DNA from 2 places in the Moorella naiadis (nom. illeg.) genome. Region 2 is predicted to be linked to the other one. Evidence: predicted binding sites of a transcription regulator. Region 2 holds the regulator's gene; the other holds the start of a gene.

Region 1 (7,860 bases), on a different contig from region 2:
GCCGCAGTTCTGCCGACGGGGGTTTAACCAGGACGCCGGCCGGGATAACCTCTCCCTCCCGGTTGATATAGCGGGCCAGGTCATAGACCATAACCTTGGGTACGTCGGCCAGGACCGCCAGCCCGCCTGACATATCGCCGTAGAGGGTGCAGTAACCCACCGCCATCTCCGATTTATTGCCGGTGGTCAAGGTCAGGTAGCCCTCTCGGTTAGAGATAAACATCAGGATATTGCCTCGGATGCGGGCCTGGATGTTCTCCTCTGCCAGGTCACCCCGGGGCGGTCCGCCATGATTTAAAGCCTCCAGATAGGCCCGGAACATACCTTCAATGGGGATCTCCCGGTAGGCGATACCCAGGTTAGCGGCCAGTTCCCGGGCATCGGAACGGCTGCCGGAGGAGGAGTAACGGGAAGGCATGGCCACCCCCAGGACATGCTCCGGGCCCAGGGCGGCAGCGGCCAGGGCTGCAGTCACTGAAGAATCAATGCCCCCGCTCAAACCGATTAGGGCTTTCCGGAAACCGGTCTTGTGCAGGTAGTCGGCAATACCCAGGACCAGGGCCCGGTAGACATAACTGATGTCTTCCCGAATTACCGCAGCTTCAACAGCCGGGGGCGCCAGTCCCGGAGCTCCGGGTGCCGGCACTGCAGTGTTCGAACTACCGGCGGGGCGGGACGGCCCCGGGATAGCAGCGTCCGGATCAGTCGGGCCGCCTGGTGCCGTGCTGGTAGGAGGGCCGGGAACCGAGACTTCCGTTACGTCCAGGGCCCTGGCAACCAACCGCACAGCCGGGGCCGCCCCCGCTGCCAGCCCTTCCACCTCCAGGATCAGGAGGTCCTCGCTAAAGCTGGCGGCCCGGGCGGCTATAGCGCCGCTGGCGTCGATAGCCAGGCTGGTGCCGTCAAAGATGAGTTCATCATTGCCGCCAACCTGATTGATATAAAGGATCGGCCGGCCGTACTTGCGGGCCAGGCTCCGCAGCATGTCCGCCCGCAGCTCGATTTTGCCGTAGTTGTAGGGCGAGGCGGAAATGTTAATCAGGAGTTCCGCTCCCCGGTCCAGTATTTCAGCCACCGGATCAATATCGTACAGCTGCCGGTTCCAGTAATCCTTGTCGTTCCAAATATCCTCGCAAATGGTCAACCCCAGGCGCAGGTCCCCCAGGGATACCGGAACCCGCCTTGCCGCCGGCCGGAAATAACGGCTCTCATCAAAAACATCGTAGTTCGGCAGCAGGCTTTTATCTTGGCGGCCACAGAGTTCGCCGCCGGCATAGAGCAGGGCGGCGTTATAAAGGCTGGATTCCTCCTGAACCCGGACCGGGGCGCCAAGGAGCAGGGCCACCTCCCGGCTTAAAGGAGCTATCTCTTCCTTCAAGGCCTTTTCCACTCGCTCCAGGAAGTCATGCCGGCAGAGGAGGTCCCGGGGCGGGTAACCGGTGATGGCCAGCTCGGGAAAGACTACCAGCCCGGCCCCTTGCTGCCGGGCGGCCGCCACCGCCTGCCGGATTTTATCCAGGTTACCCCCAATATTGCCGATGGTAGGATCGAGCTGGGCCAGGGCTATGCGCACAGGCTTCCCTTCTTTCAAAAGTGCCAAGGCTGCCATAAAAAACCCCCGTTCCTGCGCGGGGCGGGACCGGGGTAGATCGCCTTTAATATTCTCCCAGTATTATTTTAGCAAAATCGGTTGCCGGGCGCAAGGTGGGGTCCCGACTGTCATATCCCCGGGAATAGTGACGCTATTACAGGCGGGAATGACGGACTGCTCTTTACCGGGGAGTAAGTATGCTTATAACGTTCGGACTACCGGATGTCAAGGCTTTTTGGGGCCTTTCAGCAGGCTGGTAAGGGTGGTACCCCTCCCGCCGGAGAGGAGTTCCTCCAGGACTTCTGTTTCGGTGACAATCCCCTCCAGCCTGCCCTTGCGGCCTACTATGGCCACCAGGTTAAAGGAACCCGGGGCAAAGGAACGCATCAACTGGCTTAAAGGCAGCTCCGGGTCGGCCACCAGCCAGAAGACCTTACCTGTCTTTAAAGGGCCGGTTTTCCTCCTTACCCCCCGTCGCCGCCAAAAGTCCTGCCAGAACATATAAGGTGCCATCTCCCCTTCCTGCCGCGCGCTGTAAAAAATAAAGAGGCCGAGGACCAGGCCCTGCAGGTCCATCAGGTGCAGGTAAAAGCCGATGCTGCTACCGGCACCCAGGAGAAGGCCCAGGGCCTGGCCAATGTAAGCGCCTTCTACCGTAGCCCGGGCCTGGCCGGCCCGCCGGGCCCGCCAGGCCCGGTAGATACGGCCGCCGTCCAGGGGCAGCCCCGGCCAGAGGTTAAAGAAAGCCAGGATCAGGTTGACCTGGCGAAAAAAAAGAAGCCAGACCGGCGGGGTCCCGGCCAGGTTAACAACCAGGGTCGCTACAGCAGCCAGAAAGAGGCTGGCTGCCGGCCCGGCCAGGGCGATCAGGGCTTCCTCCCGGGGGTGCCACCCGGCGGGCCTCTGCAGGCGGGCCACTCCACCAAAGGGGAAGAGCTCCATACTCTTAACCTGCCAGCCCAGGCGGGCGGCCGTGAGGGCGTGACAACCTTCATGGCAGGCCACGGCCGTAAAGAGCATCAGGGCCTGGGGCAGGACCCCGGCGAGAAAATAAAGGCCCAGGAGGAGCAGGAAAAAATCGTTAAGGATAAAGGTTGTCGTACCCCAGCGGCCGGCACGCATGGTTTAAATTTTTGCCGGGTTTTCCAGGTAGGGGCCCGGATCTACTGCCCGCCCGTCCTGGCGCACTTCAAAATGGAGCTGGGCCGTTTTACCCCCCGCCAGGGTAGCGATTACCGCTCCCCGGGCTACCTCTTGCCCCCTGGTAACCTTAACCCGGCCCAGGGTACCATAAACCGTCGTCAGACCCCGGCCGTGGTCAATCTCTACCACCTGCCCCAGGAGGGGATCCTGGCCCACCCGGACGACACGGCCATCTAGGGCGGCCCTGACGGTCGTCCCCCCGGGGGCCTGGATATCGATACCGTTATGAAAGTACTGCTGGCTGCCATTACTGACCTGACCATAGGGGCGGCTGATCTGCCCGGAAAGGGGCAAGGCCAGAACCGGCCGGGCGGGATTGGCCGTAACCGGGACGGCGTTACCCCGGGGCTGCAGGGCATGAAAAACCCAGCGATCATAGGCGTCCATCCACATGCTGGAGCGTACGACCCCGGCGACCACGGTGGTATAATCGGCCGCCGGGTCGGCCAGGTAGTGACGCAGGCCTACCTGTAACTGCCGGGCGCCGGGAGCATCCAGGCGAAAGAGTATGGTGATACCCAGCCACAGCAGGCCGGCTATGACCGCCTGCCGGAGCCAGCGGCGGGGCAACCGCGACGGTGGCAGGCTCCGGCCCGGCCCGGACCAGCCGCCCAGGGGTTCTCCCTTGATATCTTCCCAATCCCAGTTATCACGCACCAGACGTCCCCCCCGGACAAGCATTTTCTTTGTATATGTATATGCTTCCGTGAGGGGCGTATGACTCCCCCGAAAATAGGCTTCTCCTAAAAATGGATACGATTTACATTATCGCCGCGAGGCTGGCGGGTACAGGTCTCCAGGCTCCGGGTGCTTAAGCGAGCAAACTTAGCGCTTAGCCTTGCTCGGCGGCGGGGGTGGCAGCCTTCATGAGGCGGCCTCCAGCAAATAAGCTTCTAATACTCTAAAGGTTTCCTGTCCAGGGCTTGGCGCAGGGCGGCAACGGCAGCCGCCGGCTCCCGGGCGGCCATCACCGCCGCCATGACGGCCACCCCTCCAGCGCCGGCCGCTAGGCAGCTGGCTACCCGGGCGATGGTAATCCCGCCCAGGGCGATTACCGGTATGTCCACGCCGGCGGCAACTTCCGCCAGTGCCCCCAGCCCCCGGGGCGGGAGGCCCGCCTTGGAGGCCGTGGGAAAGATATGGCCGAAAAGGAGGTAATCGACCCCGGCTGCTGCCGCCCGCCTGGCGCCCTCGACGCTATGGACAGAAACCCCCAGGATTTTCTCCGGGCCCAGGAGCCGGCGGGCAGCGGCCGGGGGTAAGGATTTTTCGCCCAAATGGACCCCGTCGACCCCGGCAGCCAGGGCGACGTCCAGGCGATCGTTCACCAGCAAGCGCGTCCCCCCGGGTAAGACCTCTTTGATCTGCCGGGCGAGGCTATAGAGCTCGCCCGCCGGCAGATCCTTTTCCCGCAATTGCAGGTAATCGACACCTGCGAGGCCGGCAGCCAGATCGACCAGGGAACCGGATACTAACAGGTGACGGTTACTGATAACATAGAGCCGGGCCATAGTCACCCTCCCCCGCAAATATGGTTCTACCAAAAATGGCGATTGTCTGTACTCCAGCTTCTTGGGGGCTGGGGGGTACAGTCTCCAGGCTCCGATGGTTCTCGGCTAGCAAACTAAGCGCTCAGCCTTGCTCGGCGGCAGGGGTGGCTTGACTTTATCTCTTTGAATAATCACAGCGGGGAGCGAAACTCTTAGTTCCTAAACCTGCGTTACGATCCCCATCCCGTTCACCGCCGCCTCCCTGCGGCTTCGCTGAGTTTGCTTACGCCTCGAACCAAGTCGCCTTCCGCCTGTACCCGCCAGCCCCGCCCCGGAGCGGAGGTTAGCCTCCATGAGCGGCTCCTCAGCCTTGCTAAAAAGAAAAGCCAGGAACGAATCCTGGCTTTCCTAATAACTGCCGGCCTAGTAATCCATCCCGCCGCCGGGAGGCATGGCCGGGGCTTTTTCTTCCTTAGGAATCTCGGCGATGATGGCCTCAGTGGTCAGAAGCATGGCAGCGATGCTGGCTGCGTTCTGCAGGGCGCTGCGGGTGACCTTGGCCGGGTCAACGATACCAGCTTTTATCATGTCCACATACTCCTCGCTGATAGCGTCGAAGCCGATACCCGGCTTCTCGCTGCGGACCCGCTCCACAATGACCGAGCCTTCTAGACCAGCGTTGGCCGCAATTTGGCGCAAGGGTTCCTCCAGGGCGCGGCGGACAATGCGGACACCCACGGCTTCATCGCCTTCAGCCTGGATCTGATCCAGAGCCGGAATGGCATGGACCAGGGTAGCGCCACCGCCAGGGACAATACCCTCTTCCACGGCCGCCCGGGTGGCTGCCAGGGCGTCTTCGACACGGTGTTTCTTTTCCTTCAGTTCGGTTTCGGTAGCCGCACCGACACGGATGACGGCTACGCCGCCGGCCAGTTTGGCCAGGCGTTCCTGTAGTTTCTCGCGGTCATAATCAGAGTCGGTTTCTTCGATCTGCTTTTTAATCTGGGCTACCCGGCCGTCGACGGCTTCCTTCTTGCCGTAACCCTCGACGATCGTGGTCTTCTCCTTGGCAATCTTGACCTTCTTAGCCCGGCCGAGCATGTTCAGGTCGATGTTCTCCAGTTTGACTCCCAGATCCTCGGAGATAAAGGTGCCGCCGGTGAGGATGGCGATATCCTCCATCATAGCCTTGCGGCGATCGCCGAAGCCAGGGGCTTTGACGGCGGCGCAGTTCAGGGTGCCCCGCAGTTTATTGACCACCAGGGTGGCCAGGGCTTCGCCCTCAATGTCCTCAGCGATAATGACCAGCGGTTTGCCGGTACGGACTACCTTCTCCAGCAGGGGCAGCAGGTCGTTAATGGCCGAGATCTTCTTCTCATGGATAAGTAAATAGGGCTCTTCGAACTCGGCTTCCATGGCCTCAGTATTGGTGACAAAATACGGCGATACGTAGCCGCGGTCGAACTCCATACCTTCCACGACCTCGACGGTGGTGGCGGTACCCTTGGATTCCTCGACGGTAATGACGCCGTCTTTGCCCACCTTCTCCATAGCGTCGGCAATGAGTTCGCCGATTTCCTTTTCGTTGGCCGCTATGGAGGCGACATGGGCGATACTTTCCTTGGATTCTACCGGAATACTTATTTTCTTGATCTCCTCGACCACTGTCTCTACGGCGCGGTCAATACCCTTCTTGACAAAGATGGGGTTGGCGCCGGCAGCCACGTTCTTTAAGCCCTCCAGCATAATGGATTGGGCCAGGACTGTAGCGGTGGTTGTCCCATCACCGGCGACATCATTGGTCTTGGAGGCAACTTCCCGGCAGAGCTGGGCACCCATATTTTCATAGGGGTCCTTCAGCTCAATCTCTTTGGCCACCGTAACCCCGTCTTTAGTAATTACCGGGGAACCGAATTTACGCTCCAGAACTACGTTACGCCCCTTGGGGCCCAGGGTGACCTTAACTGCCTGGGCGACGGTGCTGACACCTTTTTCCAGAGAACGCCTGGCTTCGACATCAAAGGCCAGCTGTTTAGCAGCCATAGCTACTACCTCCTTTTAGCTTTAGCTCGTTAAAGATTTAGCAACCACCTTATTCTTTACTTATTCTTTAATTGCCAGGATATCGCTGTCACGGATGATCAGGTATTCCTGGCCTTCGTACTTAACCTCGGTACCGCTGTACTTGGCAAATACCACGACATCGCCTTTTTTAACTTCCGGCGTTACGCGGCTGCCATTATCCAGGATTTTGCCCGGACCGACGGCGACTACTTCCCCCTCCTGGGGTTTCTCCTTGGCGGTATCCGGTAAGACGATACCTCCCTGGGTTTTTTCCTCGCCGGATAGAACCTTGATAACTACCCGGTCGGCAAGTGGTTTGAGCATGGTAAAACTCCTCCTTTCGTAAGCTGCTGGTTTGTTAGCACTCACCGGACTCAAGTGCTAACAGCCAATTATTAATATACACAAGGGGTTACCCCTTGTCAATAGGAGTAACCCCTAAAAAAGTATTTTTTGCCGCCGAAGGTTGACATTGAGAACCAGCCCCAGGGCGAGCATGTTGGCCAACATGGCGCTGCCGCCGTAGCTGAAAAGGGGCAGGGGGATGCCTGTCACCGGCATGATGCCCGTAGTCATGCCGACGTTGACCAGGATATGAAAGGCCAGCATCGAGGCCACCCCGCCCACCAGCAGGGAGCCGAACATATCCTTGGCCTGGCCAGCGATACGAACCATGCGGTACAGGACCAGAAAGTACAGGGCGATAATCCCTACCGTTCGCACAAAACCCAGTTCCTCGCCCACCACCGAGAAGATAAAGTCCGTGTGGTGCTCGGGCAGGAAGTTCAGCTGCACCTGGGAGCCCTGGTACAGGCCCACCCCCCACCAGCCGCCGGAACCAATGGCGATCTGGGACTGGATGACGTGGTAGCCCTCCCCCATGCCCCCTTTGCCGTCATTATAGGGGTTCAAGAAGACTACCAGGCGCCGCATCTGGTAATCCTGCAAAGGCAGGTGCAGGCCAAAGTGGAAGTGGGCGAAAAGGCCCAGACCTATCAGCAGCAGGCCGCCGCCAAAGATCAAGAGCAGGAGCTTCAGGTTGGCGCCACCCACATAGAGCATGCCAAAAAGGATGGCCAGGAGTACCAGGGCTGTGCCCAGGTCGGGTTGTTTGAGAATCAAGACCAGGGGTACGGCGACATAAAGAAAGGGGACGAACAGATCCTGCCAGCGGTTGAGCCTACCCCGACGTTTATCCAAGAGACAGGCCAGGGTAATCACGGTAATGGTCTTGGCAAACTCCGAGGGTTGGAGCAGGAAAAATTTCAGGTCAATCCAGCGCTGGGCCCCCTTGGCTTCATGGCCGACCAGGGCTACCGCCGCCAGCATGAGTATATTCAAGGCATAGAGGGGCAACTGGTAGCGCTTAAGCTGGTCATAATCCACCATCAGAACACAGGCCATGGCGGCCAGGCCCAGGAGAATCCAGATAAACTGCTTTTTGACAAAGTAATTGGGATCGGGCATGACGTTGGCCGAAGCGCTCTTTAAAACCAGCAGGCCAACGGCCAG
Region 2 (7,860 bases):
TCGACTTTGCCGTCCAGGGTGGGCACCCTGATGCTGTCGCCCAGGGCAGCCTGAACCATGGAAACCGGCACCTCGCAAAGGACGTCGTAGCCGTCCCGCTGGAAGAGTTTATGGGGCCGGACGTTGATATAGATATAGAGATCCCCGGGCGGGCCACCGCGACGGCCACCCTCGCCCTCGCCGGCCATCCGCAACCGGGCGCCGGTATCCACCCCCGGCGGGATTTTGACTTTAATCTTACGAGTCCGCTGGACGACCCCGCGGCCGTGGCAGCGGGAACAGGGCGTTTCAATGATTGTTCCCTGGCCCTGGCACTGGTGGCAGGTGCGAATGGTCTGGAATTGCCCCAGGGGTGTCCGCTGGGCGATGCGGATCTGCCCGGTACCATGGCAGGTGGGACAGGTTTTGGGCTTGCTGCCGGGTGCCGCCCCGCTGCCGTTACACTCCGGGCATTTTTCCTGGCGCGGTATACCGACCTCTTTCTCGACCCCGAAGGCAGCTTCCTCAAAGGAGATTTCCAAATCCAGGCGCAGGTCGTCGCCGCGCTGGGGTCCCTGGCGCCGGGCCGAACCGCCCAGGCCCCCGCCGAAGAACATGTCAAAGATATCGCCGAAGCCCCCGAAATCGGCCCCGGCGCCGCCAAAGTCAAAACCGCCGAAGCCAGGCCCGCCGGCCTCGGTACCGGCGTGGCCGAACTGGTCGTAGCGGGCCCTTTTATCGGCGTCACTCAGGACTTCGTAGGCTTCCTGGACCTCTTTGAACTTCTCTTCGGCTTCTTTATCCCCGGGGTTCATGTCCGGGTGATACTGGCGCGCCAGCTGGCGGTAAGCCTTTTTGATCTCCGCCTCCGAGGCATCCCGGGAAACCCCCAGGACCTCGTAGTAATCGCGCTTAGCCATGGCAGATCACCGGCTATTCTTTCTTGTCGTCGTCGACGACTTTATAATCGGCGTCGTAGACGTTACCGTCTTTGGGCGTTTCGCCGCCGGCGTTACCCTGACCCTGGCTTGCCCCCTGATCCTGGGCTCCGGCTTGAGCGCCAGTCTGCTGGTAAACTTTAGTGGTCAGGGTATAGAGGGCCTGGGAGAGGGCCTCCATTTTCTCCTTAATTTTGGCGCTATCCTTGCTGTCCAGGACGTCCTGGAGTTCCTTCTTCGCCTTTTCGATGCGCTCGACATCAGTCTGGTCGGCTTTATCTTTAAAATCCTTCAGGGTGCGCTCGGTCTGGTAGATGAGGGAGTCGGCCTGGTTCCGGGTCTCGATTTCTTCCTTGCGGCGGCGGTCGGCCTCGGCCGAAGCCTCGGCGTCCTTGACCATCCGCTGGATCTCCTCTTCGCTCAGGCCGCTGGAGGAGGTGATGGTTATGGCCTGCTGTTTACCGGTACCCAGATCCTTGGCCGAGACGTGGACAATGCCGTTGGCGTCGATATCAAACTTGACTTCAATCTGCGGTATGCCCCGGGGCGCCGGTGGGATGCCCGTCAGCTGGAAGCGGCCCAGGGTCTTGTTATCGGCGGCCATGGCCCGCTCGCCCTGGAGGACGTGGATCTCCACCGTGGTCTGGTTGTCGGCGGCGGTGGAGAAGATCTGGCTTTTGGAAGTTGGAATAGTAGTATTGCGCTCGATTAGCTTCGTAAAAACGCCGCCCAGGGTCTCGATGCCCAGGGAAAGGGGCGTCACGTCCAGGAGCAGCACGTCTTTGACCTCACCGGCCAGGACACCGGCCTGGATGGCCGCCCCCAGGGCGACACATTCATCGGGGTTGATGCCCTTATGGGGTTCCTGGCTCAGGATCTTGCGCACTGTTTCCTGCACCAGGGGCACCCGGGTCGAACCGCCCACCAGTAAAACCTTGTCGATATCCTTGGGTTCCAGGCCGGCATCGGCCAGGGCGCGGCGGGTCGGTCCCACGGTCTGTTCCACCAGGTCGGCAATGAGTTCTTCAAACTTGGCCCGGGTCAGGTTGACATCGAGATGGATGGGGCCGTTGGGCGTCGCCGAGATAAAGGGCAGGTTGATATTGGTGCTGGTCATCCCGGAAAGCTCAATCTTGGCCTTTTCGGCAGCTTCCTTTAAACGCTGCATGGCCATTTTATCCTGGCTTAGGTCCACGCCGTGCTCCCGCCGGCAGACATCCACCAGGTAATCCATCACCCGCTGGTCGAAATCGTCGCCCCCCAGGCGGTTGTTACCGCTGGTGGCCTTGACTTCAAAGACGCCGTCGCCCAGTTCCAGGATGGAGACATCAAAGGTGCCCCCGCCCAGGTCGTAAACCAGGATGGTCTGGTCCTCGCCTTTATCCAGGCCGTAGGCCAGGGAGGCGGCGGTGGGCTCATTAATAATCCGCAGGACCTCCAGGCCGGCAATGCGGCCGGCGTCCTTGGTCGCCTGGCGCTGGCTGTCGGTGAAGTAGGCCGGCACAGTGATGACGGCCTGGGTGACCTTTTCCCCCAGGTAGGCTTCGGCGTCGGCCTTGAGCTTTTGCAGGATTATGGCCGAAATCTCCGGCGGTGTGTACTCCTTGTTGTCGATCTTGACCTTATAATTGGTTCCCATATGACGCTTAATGGACATTACCGTCCGGTCGGGATTGGTAATGGCCTGGCGCTTGGCTACCTGGCCGACGATGCGCTCACCCTCTTTGGTAAAGGCGACTACCGACGGTGTGGTCCGGCCACCCTCGGCGTTGGGGATAACGACCGCCTCCCCGCCCTCCATCACAGCCACGCAGGAGTTAGTCGTCCCCAGGTCAATACCGATTACTTTACTCATTGTGATCTACCCCCTGTCTGTTTTCCTCACCAGATGGGCCGGCAACGGCCACTTTGACCATAGCCGGCCGTAAGAGTTTGCCCTGCAATGTATAGCCGCGGCGGAATTCGGCCACTACCAGGTTGGCCTGCTCCGGATCCTCTGTTTCCTCGCGGGCTACAGCCTCATGTAATTCTGGGTTAAAGGGCTGCCCCACGGCTGCCACCGGGGCCAAACCCTCCTGTTCCAGGAGGGTCATTAACTGGCGCTGAATCAATTCTACCCCCGCGGCCAGCCCGGCACCTTCACTATCCGCCGCTGTCGCCAGGGCCCGTTCCAGGTTATCCACCACCGGCAGGAGGCCGCTAATTAGGCGGGCGGCAGCCAGCCGGGTTAATTCCTCCTGTTCCCGGCGGGTGCGCTTGCGGAAGTTATCGAAATCCGCCTGCAGCCGCAGGTAACGTTGCTGTAATTCGGCCAGGGCCGCCGTTTTGCTGGCCACTTCCGCCCGCAGGCTGTCTAATTCTTCCCTGCTGACCACCCCGGTCGTATCTTCCCCTTCCTCTGGTGTGGCAGCAGCCCCTTCCGGTCCGGATCCCGGTTGGTTTCCGTCCTGTTCCAGCTCAGAGGTCGGCGGTACGGGTTGCTCCACGGTGACCCCGGGTTCGCCTGGCTGTGGACCCTTTTCCGGGCCGGACTTCTCGGCCTGCATTTCCTGCCGATCCTGATCCGTTAATTTTAAATCCAATCAGCCCTTCACTCCTTTCGCAAAAAAAGCCAGCACCCCAAGGCACCGGCCGGTTGCAGGTGACCCTTCACACTACCGGTAGAGCTGCTCCAGGGTCTGGGATAAAGCATCCGCAACACACCGGAGAACCGAAATGGCCCGGGCATATTGCATCCGCGTCGGCCCCAGCAGACCTACCTTGCCCTTAATCTTGCCTTCGACAGCATAGCTAATGGTCACGACACTGCAGTTTTCAATGCCCTCTAATCTATTTTCCTGGCCGATGCGGATGGTGAGGCCACTGGCCGGCATAGCCATAAAGATCCGCCGCAGGGCTTCATCTTTGTCCAGGAGGGATAGCACCCCCCGCACCCGGTCCAGGTCCTTAAACTCCGGCTGGTTTAAGATATTGAGAGTCCCATCCCGGTAGACCTTCTCCCCGCCCTCCAGGGATAGAATCTGCTGGAGCAATTCTTTGACCAGGTTGACCAGGTTGCGGTGCTGGGCCAGTTCGCGAAAGATATCGCCCAGAACCATCCGGCGCAGGTCATCCAGGGCCCAGCCCTGCAGGCGGGCATTGAGAACCCGCGAGATCCGCTCCAAATCCGCCGGGGTTACATTCCCGGGCACGGTAAAGACCCGGTGTTCTATGACACCGGTACTGGTAATGGCAACCAGCAGGGCTTTATTGACCGCCTGGATGGGCAAGACCTGGACCTGCTCCAGGGAAGCCCGACCCTGGTCAGGTCCCAGGGCAATGGCAGCATAGGAAGTCATATCCGAGATGAGCCGGGTTGTCTCAGCCAGGACCTGCTCGATCTCCAGCATTTTCTGGTTATAGCGCCGGCGGACATACTCCTCTTCCTCCGGCGTTAAGCTGGCCGGCGGCAGCAGACAATCGACATAGTAACGATAACCGTGATCCGAAGGCACCCGGCCGGCCGAGGTATGGGGTTGTTCCAGCAGGCCCATCTCTTCCAGGTCGGCCATCTCATTCCGGATGGTGGCCGGACTGACGCCCAGGTTGTAGCGCCGGGCAATGGTACGGGAACCCACCGGTTCCCCCGTCAGAATATAGTCCTGGATAACGGCCGCCAGGACCTTTTGTTTCCGCGCATCCATCCGCATGATTTTCACCTTCTTGTTAGCACTCCTGTGTTACGAGTGCTAAGTGCTTTAACTAAAACATACCACCCCCCTCGGGTTTTGTCAAGGAAAAGTAAGGCCCCCTAGACAAAGGCCACGAAGACCTCGTTGGCCAGGGGCAAACCCCTGGCCGTCAGCCGCAGGCGGCCGCCTTTTTCCTCCACCAGCCCGGCCTGGTACAAAGGGGCCAGCTCGCCGGCGTAAACCTGCCGGGGGTCGGCCCCAAAGCGCCGCCTGAAGGCTTCCAGGTCGACGCCCTCCAAGAGGCGCAGTCCCAGGAACATGGTCTCCCCCATCTGCTGGTGCCGGGTCAGGGTCGCGATCTCCGCCCGGGGCAGCCGGCCGGCGGCTACGGCTGCGCCGTACTGCTCCAGGTCGCGATAATTCTGCCAGCGCTGTCCCTGCCAGGAAGAAGCCGCCGCCACCCCTAGCCCTAAGTAGGGCTGGTTTTGCCAGTAGGTGAGGTTGTGGCGGCACTCGTACCCCGGCCGGGCAAAGTTAGATATCTCATACTGTTGGTAACCGGCGGCCGCTAAGGTTTCCCTGGCCTCCTGGTACATGGCCAGCTCCAGGTCCTCGCCGGGATGATCGAGCTGGCCGGCGGCCGCCAGGCGCCCCCAGGGCGTACCCTCCTCGATCTGGAACCCGTAGGTGGCGATATGCTCGGGCCGGAGAGCAATGGCTTCCTTTAAAGTAGCCTGCCAGACAGCCAGGTTCTGGCCCGGCAGGCCGAAGATCAGATCCAGGTTGATATTGTTAAAACCGGCTCCTCGGGCCAAATCGTAAGCCTGGTAAATATCCGGCCGGCGGTGGATCCGGCCCATGGCCGTCAGGAGGTAATCAGCAAAGGATTGGACCCCCAGGGAGAGGCGGTTGACCCCGGCGGCCCGCAGAACCCGCAGTTGTTCCCGGGTGATGGTGCCCGGGTTGGCTTCCACTGATACCTCTACCCCGGGTTGCCAGCCGAAATAGTTTTCTGTAGCCTCCAGGACTTCCGCCAGCCGGGCGGCCGGCAGGAGGGTTGGGGTACCGCCACCCAGGAAAACCGTCGCCACCGGCCCGGGTTGCCAGGTCCTGGCTGCCAGCTCCATTTCCAGCTCCAGGTGGCGACAATAAGCGGCTACTACCTCCGGGGGCTGGCCGGGGTAGGAAACAAAGTCACAATAATTACACTTACGGGCGCAGAAGGGGATGTGGATATAAAGGGAAACACCAGCTTTTGTTAAAAGCTCCAATGAGCGAGCCCCCAAACGCGATTAACCCCATCGCGTTAATCCAATTCCTTCAAAAATAGGGTTCTGCCAAAAGTGGCTACTGATGCCAGCACGCTTCTCAGGGTGAGACAGGTTCCCTTCAGGCGCTGGTGGCGCCATTATACTTGTATCGAACTAAGCGCCAAGGCGCCTTCCGGGAACCTGTCTCACCCTATATACTTGCGTTACGATCCCCATCCCGTTCACCGCCGCCTCGGCTCAAGGCTTCGCTGAGTTTGCTTTCGCCTCGAACCAAGTCGCCTTCCGCCTATAGCCACCAGCCCCTGCCTCCCCTTCCGAGAAGGTAGGTCTGGGGTAAGCCCCCGTTACTTGCCGGACTTTAAGACGGCCATAAAGGCCTCCTGGGGGATATCCACCGTCCCCACCTGCTTCATGCGTTTCTTGCCTTCCTTTTGCTTCTCCAAAAGCTTCCTTTTCCGGGTCACGTCGCCGCCGTAGCACTTGGCCAGGACGTTCTTCCGCAGGGCCGGGATGGTCTCCCGGGCGATGATGCGGCTGCCGACGGCGGCCTGGATGGGCACGTCGAAGAGCTGGCGCGGGATCAGCTTGCGCAGGGATTCCGCCAGGGCGCGGCCGCGCTGGTAGGCCTGGTCACGGTGGATGATGAGGGACAGGGCGTCAACCACCTCGTTATTGACCAGGATATCCATCTTGACCAGGTCGGACGGGAGGTAACCCTTTAAAGCATAATCCAGGGAGGCGTAACCACGGGTCCGGGTTTTTAGCTGGTCAAAAAAGTCGTAGATTATCTCCGCCAGGGGCAGGTCGTATTTCAAGGACACCCTCTTTGCGGAGAGGTAATCCAGGTTGAGAAAGCTGCCCCGTTTTTCCTGGCAGAGCTCCATGACCGGGCCGACGAAGTCTTTGGGCGTCATGATGGTGGCCTCGACAAAGGGCTCCTCAATGTGGTCAATGAGGGTCGGCGCCGGCAGGGCTGTAGGGTTGTCGATCATGATTACGCTGCCGTCAGTGCCCACCACCCGGTAGACCACGCTGGGGGCGGTGGTGATGAGTTCCAGGCCGTACTCCCGCTCCAGGCGTTCCTGGACGATCTCCATGTGCAGCAGGCCTAAAAAGCCGCAGCGAAAGCCGAAGCCCAGGGCTACCGAGGTCTCCTTCTCAAAGGTTAGGGAGGCATCGTTTAGCTGGAGTTTTTCTAGGGCGTCCCGGAGGTCGTCGTAGCGTTCGGATTCCACTGGGAAGAGGCCGCAATAAACCATGGGCATGACCCGGCGGTAGCCAGGCAAGGGTTCCCGGGCCGGGTGATCAACGCTGGTGATGGTGTCGCCCACCCGGGTATCCTTGACGTTCTTAATACTGGCAGCCAGGAAGCCCACTTCCCCGGCCGCCAGGGACGCCACCGGCCGCGGTGCCGGGGTGAAGACACCCACCTCGTTGACCTCGAACTCGGCGCCGGTAGCCATAAAGCGAATCCGGTCCCCCTTACGGACCTCGCCCTGGACCACCCGGAAATAGGGAATGGCGCCCCGGTAACTATCAAAAATGGAATCAAAGATCAAGGCCTGCAGGGGTGCCTCTACGTCGCCCCGGGGCGGCGGTATCCGGCGGATAATGGCCTCCAGGATCGCCTCCGTCCCCTGGCCGGTCTTAGCCGAGGCCAGGATGGCTTCACTGGCGTCCAGGCCGATGACTTCTTCAATCTCCCGCCGCACCCGCTCCGGCTCGGCGCTAGGCAGGTCGATTTTATTGATCACCGGGATGATCTCCAGGTTATGCTCCAGGGCCAGGTAGACATTGGCCAGGGTCTGGGCCTCGATCCCCTGGGCAGCATCGACTACCAGCAGGGCGCCTTCGCAGGCAGCCAGGCTGCGGGAGACCTCGTAGGTGAAGTCGACGTGACCCGGGGTATCAATGAGGTTTAAGATGTATTCCTGCCCGTCCCGGGCCTGATAGCGCAGGCGCACGGCCTGGAGCTTGATGGTAATACCCCGTTCCCGTTCC

What was found. Region 2 encodes HrcA, which represses chaperone genes, less so after heat shock. Its sites were predicted from a motif close to TGTTAGCACTCANCNNNGNTGAGTGCTAACA; they were not measured.
Region 1: a site for HrcA is predicted at 6,705-6,735, ahead of groES (co-chaperone GroES). Genes of this name have one in related genera too.

Annotation. Positions count from the first base shown of each region.
Region 1 covers NZ_JAXGFQ010000012.1:51,027-58,886, reverse strand. Annotated here, with positions in the region: gene SDD30_RS09500 (NAD+ synthase) at 1-1,609, opposite strand, end outside; gene SDD30_RS09495 (M50 family metallopeptidase) at 1,817-2,713, opposite strand; gene SDD30_RS09490 (murein hydrolase activator EnvC family protein) at 2,717-3,451, opposite strand; gene thiE (thiamine phosphate synthase) at 3,688-4,305, opposite strand; gene groL (chaperonin GroEL) at 4,708-6,327, opposite strand; gene groES (co-chaperone GroES) at 6,388-6,672, opposite strand; gene rodA (rod shape-determining protein RodA) at 6,787-7,860, opposite strand, start outside.
Region 2 covers NZ_JAXGFQ010000006.1:8,297-16,156, reverse strand. Annotated here, with positions in the region: gene dnaJ (molecular chaperone DnaJ) at 1-899, opposite strand, end outside; gene dnaK (molecular chaperone DnaK) at 913-2,772, opposite strand; gene grpE (nucleotide exchange factor GrpE) at 2,765-3,499, opposite strand; gene hrcA (heat-inducible transcriptional repressor HrcA) at 3,572-4,606, opposite strand; gene hemW (radical SAM family heme chaperone HemW) at 4,708-5,859, opposite strand; gene lepA (translation elongation factor 4) at 6,204-7,860, opposite strand, start outside.